2 regions of the Lysinibacillus sp. NPDC093210 genome follow, and region 2 is predicted to be linked to the other one. Evidence: riboswitches for the same ligand, from Rfam matches in the RefSeq annotation. Region 2 holds a riboswitch; the other holds the start of a gene.
The links. A riboswitch is a leader RNA that binds a small molecule or an ion and turns the genes downstream of it on or off. The one in region 2 is predicted to bind cyclic di-GMP.
Positions count from the first base shown of each region.

Region 1: linked by a shared signal. The riboswitch ahead of ACIP9C_RS17935 (NPCBM/NEW2 domain-containing protein) and the one ahead of ACIP9C_RS06200 (hypothetical protein) in region 2 are both predicted to bind cyclic di-GMP.

Region 1 is NZ_JBIVOE010000008.1:112,509-115,937, reverse strand. Features, by position in the region: gene ACIP9C_RS17935 (NPCBM/NEW2 domain-containing protein) at 1-2,011, opposite strand, end outside; cyclic di-GMP riboswitch class I at 2,253-2,336, opposite strand; gene ACIP9C_RS17930 (ABC transporter permease) at 2,949-3,429, shown strand, end outside.
Region 2 is NZ_JBIVOE010000002.1:117,376-120,804, forward strand. Features, by position in the region: gene ACIP9C_RS06190 (bifunctional folylpolyglutamate synthase/dihydrofolate synthase) at 1-186, opposite strand, end outside; gene ACIP9C_RS06195 (bifunctional folylpolyglutamate synthase/dihydrofolate synthase) at 183-1,475, opposite strand; gene ACIP9C_RS06200 (hypothetical protein) at 1,606-2,007, opposite strand; cyclic di-GMP riboswitch class I at 2,093-2,194, opposite strand; gene ACIP9C_RS06205 (valine--tRNA ligase) at 2,317-3,429, opposite strand, start outside.

The DNA of each region.
Region 1 (3,429 bases), on a different contig from region 2:
ATAAATGATCACTTACAACTTCAACGATATCAAGTACTTCGCGTTCTTCGACTTTTGGATGTTTCGCCATGTCTTCATCGATTTTTTTCTTATAGTCGATTAAAAATTGTTTGAACTCCTCCACATTAGTAGATTTCGTAGCAAAAGGAATTCTATCAACACCTTCAAAACGTAATGTAGGTGCTTTTCCTTGCTCTTGTGCTGTATATGGATTATCAATATAGATTGTGCCGCCCGGTGTTACAGCCTTGTTATAAGCTGAAGTTTTAGAAATTGCAGGAACGGTAATGACGTTTTTACCAACTTTTAAGCTGACGTCTCTTCTCCAACTGTTCCAAGCACCTTCTTGTTGCGTGAATGATAAGTGTGGTAGAGGACCATTTGCTGCTGCGTCGACGTAAACGATGATTTCATCACCAGGTTGTGCAGCAAGACCAGTTGGTTGTAAATTATTGCCGAACCCGAATTTTAAATTCTCATTGGCATGCTTTACCATGTTCCCGTGTTGTTCAGCTACGATGATTCTTCCTTCTGTAACGACTTCACCTTTAATGATTTTTTTTGCTAACTCAATGTTTTCTTTATAAGTATCGTACAGTGGATGTGTTTTTGCTTCTTCTTCTAATGCGTTAATTTGTTCAAGGCTATTAAATTCTGGTGAAACTGTATCCATCGTTCCATCAGTAAATAACTTTGCCATTTTATCGTTGATTGTATCTTCTTTATAAAATGCTAATTCTGATAAAGTTGCCCAATTTCGATCAGACTTTTTAAATTTAAATTTTACTCGTTTAAATGTAGTTGGTTCAAACTTCGCTTCGACTAATCCAGCAACTATATTGTGTTTACCTGTTGCAACAAGCTCATACGTATCGCCTTTCGATGTTTGTGAAGCATAAATTTCAAATTCCTCAGCAAAGCCTTTAAGGTCAGATGGTCTTGCCCCGTAAATAACACGATTTAATGTGATAGGCTCGATAAATTCGACTTCTACTTCATTTGAGAATGTAGCTGTGTTGCTACTATTTGTTTCCCAATATGTATTGACATCACCATCGATAGCATTTTCGATAACTGCGCTAGCCCAGTGCCCGCCGTTATTGCGAATAGTCTTAATGTTTTTGTAGTCCATTCTAAATAACTGAGAATATGCTTCTTTTGCGTAATGACTAAATGACGAAGTTTCTGCTGTCGTTGCTTCAATTGCTTCGTTGCTTAGGAGCACTTTTGCATTGTCGATATCTTCTTTAAATTGAGCATAGAAGGGGTGTCCTTGTGCTTCAGCATCTAATTGATTGAGTACATCCATCGAATGGAACTTGTCATTAACAGCGCTCATTGTGTCATCAGTAAATAGGGTTGCCATTTTGTCAGAGAGTGCATCTTCTTTATAAAACTGAAACTCTGATGCACTTGCCCAATCTTGATTTGCTTTAGTGAAAACAAATTTTACACGTTTAAATTCTGTAGGGTCAAACTGGATTTCGACAATATCACCAGTAGAACCTTTATATTCTCCTGATGAAACAAGTGTAAAATCATTGCCTGAATCTGTTGTTGAGCTATAAATTTCAAACTGCTGTGCAAAACCTTTACCTTTTGTAGTTGATTGACGTGCAGCGTAAACAATTCTATTTAACGTAGCTACGTCATTGAACTGTATTACGACTTCATTTGTGAACGATGCACTATTGGGTGTCCCTGTTTCCCAATGGGTATTCATGTCGCCATCAATTGCTTTATCAATAGTAGAACTTGCATACTTTCCACCGTTGTTAGTAATCGATTTAATGTTAGTATTAGCCATCTTAAATACGTCATCGTATGCCTTTAAAATATCTTTTCCATACAAATCAAACTTTTTCACCGAAGCTATCGTATGTTTAGTACTCGCTTCAGCTGAAGTTTTGACAATGTTCCCATTCGGATTTTCACTTGCCAAAACATTCAATGGACCGCCGACTAAATTTAAAGCTAGAGCAGATACTGTTACAATCTTTACAACTTTCATATATTCTTCCTCCTTATGAAGTTTTGAATTTCTTCCAACGGAGTACATAAAAAAACTACTCATAAAGAGTAGTTTTTTTAAAATAAGGATAATATAAAAAACATACAAATATACCCATTTTTATGTGGACACTGAAAAAACTAAAAGATAAAATTTCACCTTTTAGAAGTTATATTAAAAAAATATTTTTTCAGCAATTTGTTTTTTTATGACCTTACTAAACAAAAAGTAGTATGTACTCTTCGGCAACTGGCTGACATAGTTTTAAACCTTAGTCCCTATAGCTTTGCGTCCCTAAATTTCTTTAGGTTTGCCTATTCAATTTTTCTACTATAAAGAATAGCATAGCGAAAATAATTACCAAAGAACAATTTGTCCTATATTTTACCACCCTCCATTAGGGTAATATGGTGAAGGTTTATCATTAAATAGTATAATAAAGTAGTTTATTGATAGGCAATATGTTATGTGTAAATTACTTTAGTAAGAGGAAGGTAGTTTAGTTGTAAACTACTTTTGACATGGTAGGGATTATAAAAAATATTTACAACAGGTGGAAAGGGTTTAAGCAAAATCTTGACGATTTTAAAACTTTTGCGAAACAACTATTAGCTTTAATTCAAATTGTTATAGCTATTGATGAATGTCCATAAAAGCTGTTAACCTATTGTGCTCGAATTGCAATACTATGTTTTAAACCTTCTACTTCCGTTTATGAGTAGAAGGTTTTTTGTTGAAAGCAGGTAGGGTGAAGTGACAATTAAACTAGTGCAGGCAATCATTCGCACGCTTGCAAAACCTTTATAAAAATAATTAATAACTTCAGCATGGATTCAATTGTAATGCTTTGTTCATCTTCCGTTCATTTTCAGTTCATGCTCTGTTCATTTAGGCTCTATATTCTAAGAATGTGAAAAGAAATAGGAGGGGTTTTAAGATGAACCTAGCTATAAAAGAAATGAAGAAAAATAAAGTGCGATTTTTGATTTTAGGTTCCATTGTTTTTCTGGTGAGTTTATTAACCTTTATTATTTCAGGTTTAGCAAACGGACTATCGCAAGACAATGCAGCACTAATAAAAGATTTACCGGCAGGACAGTTTTATATGAATGAGGATGCAGATGAAACGTACAATCTGTCAAAAATAGATAGCAGTACCCAAAATGAAATGTTAAACAAACAAAAGGATGCTGTAGCCTTCTCAATTCAAATGGGCTTTATAAATGATAAGGCAGGTAAGCAGCAAAGCGTAGCCTTTGTAACTGCTACCGATTCACCACTTTTTGAAAATGTGAAACATGAGGAAATTATTTTAGATAGCTCATTAAAGGATAAAGGTATACAGGTAGGCGATACAGTAACAAATAATCAATTTAGTGGCAAGTTTATTGTAAAGGGCTTTGTTGAGCAAAAGAAAT
Region 2 (3,429 bases):
AATTGACTCTAAAAATGTAAGTGTAGAGCCTTTGCCGTTCGTACCTGCAAGATGTACAATCTGTAGTTTTCTCTCTGGGTTTCCTACGAGTGCTAATGCCTCTTCAATAGCCTTTAGACCCGGCTTAATAATATCATCGCTTGTTAATGCCCATTTTTCCTTATATATATCAAACTGTGGAATCATCGTACTTCCTCCTGCAACCATTGGCGAACTTCCGCTATAAAATAAAGTGAGCCAGTAATAACAACAATATCTTCAAGGCCCTTGCTTTGTATAACCGAACGGACAATTGCTTGCCAATTTGCATCATATTGTTTGTCATTATGCGTTGACAGCATCGCTAATTTTTCAGCTGGCATGGCATTTGGCAGGCCTATTTGCGTAAAGGACATGGATGAAGCAATTCCATCCATTAAAGCAATACTATTTGCATGGTCCTTATCAGAAAGCGCGGCGTAAATGAAACAATAATGATGATTTGGATAGACTGTCTGAAGTGTATGAATTAACGCTGCAGTTCCTTCAGAATTATGGGCACCGTCTAGCACGATATTATTTGGAAATTGTTCAAAGCGGCCTGCCCACTGTGCATTTTGTAGCGCTTGACGCATTGTTTGTTCTGTTAGTTGAATATGTCCTCGCTCACGTAAAATATCCAACGCTGTAATGGCAAGACTGGCATTCGCAATTTGATGCTCACCAGCCATTTTTAGTTGGATATCATTTATTTCAACAGTTGCGTTACGATAGTTAAAAGTTTGCATACCAATCCCTTGATTTTTTGCCACTACATGAAAATCGTTTCCTAAAACAAGGCATTTCGCATGACGTTTTTGTGCAACTTTTTGAATAATATCAAGCGCCTCATCGTTTTTAACGCCTAACACAACAGGTACGCCTTCTTTAATAATACCTGCCTTTTCAAATGCAACTTTGGCATACGTATCGCCTAAAAATGCTGTATGCTCCAATGAAATTGTCGTAATAATTGAAAGAAGTGGTGTGATGACATTGGTCGCATCTAAACGACCGCCAAGCCCTGTTTCAATTAGTGCCAAATCTACTTGTTCTTCAGCAAAATACTGGAACATAATAAGTGTTACGACCTCAAAAAAGCTCGGATATTCCCCATTATAATGTGACTCAATAATTGAAGCGATATTGTTCATATACTGTAAAAATTGCTCGTCAGAAATTTGCGTGCCATTGATAGTCATGCGTTCATTAACGCGCGTTAAATGTGGAGAAGTAAAAGCTCCTACTCGATAACCTGCACCCTCTAACATTTCCCTCAGTACATTTACTGTAGACCCCTTGCCATTAGAACCAGCTAAATGTATAGTTCGTAGCTTGTTTTGCGGGTCTCCCAAACGAGCCAATACTTCACGCATCATTACTAATGGCTCACGTTTAAAATCAACTGCTTTTAATGTAAAAATAAAATCTGTACATGCTTGTATCGTTGTAAACAAAAGAAACACTCCCTCTCACTCTAGTATAAAGGGTGTCAGGCACACAAACAATTCAGACACAATTTAAAAACACACAGACAAGCACTTTAGGAGTGATTATCTGTGTGTTTTCAACTAGTTTATATCAAAATTAATGTAATTGATGGACACCTAATAGCGCACCCATATCATCTAAAATAATTTTTGCATCATTATTTAAAAGTGGCAAAACATCCGATCTTTGCACTAATTCAAACGAGTTCTTTAATGTTCTTTTTAACATCGAAATATCAAAATTCGAACAATACTCATTAATCTTATTAATAACTAGTAAATCTGTACGTGTTAATGTTTTTTTCACTTCATTTTGTCCATTGCTATTCGCTAAAACATGTTTAATAAGAACGCGCCCGCTTGCGTTTAATAAGCGATAATATTTCGCTTCCGATAGCTTTAGAAGATTTGCCTCTATCAACCCTCTTGCATTAATAAAATCTAAATCATCACAGGCTTTGTTCACCTTCACTACTATTGTTCCAATGTTTCCAGACATGATAAACCTCCATTTTTATTTTTCATAACAAAAAAGCCATTCTAATCAACATAGAATAGCCATAAAATGAAATGAAATTACTTTAAATGGTAACCAGGCAATCGTAGTTAAAAGAATATAATTTTCTCTTCACCTTAGACCCTAGGCTTTGCGTCCTAACCTTTCGGATAGTTTGCCTTTATCTATTATACTAACTACATTGTATAATACTATACATTTTTTCCTAACTCAACACATATCTTTTGACTCATATAAAAAAATAGCAGATGACTTTTTCGCCATCTGCTATTTCTATCAATCACTATGTTATTACATATTTTTTAGTTCTTCTAAACGTTTTAAAACAACGGTATGTTTTTCTTCATAGTCCGCTAATTTTTCGCGTTCTGCGTTAACCAACGCCTCTGGAGCTTTTGAAACAAATTTCTCATTCGACAACTTACCAGTTACAAGCTTCACTTCTTTAGCCCATTTTTCTAATTCTTTTTCTAGACGAGCAATCTCTTCCTCCAGGTTGATAAGTCCCACAAGCGGTAAGAATAGCTCTGCCCCTGTTACTACGGCCGTCATAGATTGTCCTGGAGCTTCTAAGCCTTCACCAATTGTTAATGACTCTGGATTACAGAATTTTTCTAAATAGCCTTTATTGGCTTCAAGAATGGCAACTGTAGCAGCATCCTTAGCAGAAATGTATAATGGTACTTTTTTGCTCATTGGTGTGTTAACTTCCGCACGAATATTGCGCACTGAACGTATAATATCCATAAGAAGCTTCATATTGTCTGCTTCCTCTGCAAAGTGAAGGTCTGTGCGTACTGTTGGCCATGCTGCAACTGTAATCGACTCACCTTCATGCGGTAAATGTTGCCAGATTTCTTCTGTAATGAATGGCATAAGCGGATGTAATAGACGCATTGTTTGGTCTAGTACATATGCTAATATAGAGCGTGTCGTTTTCTTAGCAGCTTCATCTTCACCATTCATTGGTAATTTCGCCATTTCAATATACCAAGAACAGAAATCATCCCAAATGAAGTTATATAGCTCACGACCTACTTCACCGAATTCATAGCGCTCTGCTAATGATGTTACACGTTCAATCGTCTCATTTAAACGAGTCAGAATCCACTTATCAGCCACTGATTTTTCACCAGTCAAGTCGATTTCATCATATGTCATACCATCCATGTTCATTAATGCAAAACGAGAAGCATTCCAAATTTTATTAGCAAAGTTCCAAACAGACTCTACTTTTTCCGTTGTATAACGCAAATCTTGACCAGGAGATGAGCCTGTTGCTAAGAAATAACGAAGTGAATCAGCACCGTATTTCTCAATCACATCCATAGGATCCACACCATTACCAAGTGATTTACTCATCTTACGTCCTTCACCATCACGTACTAATCCATGGATTAATAC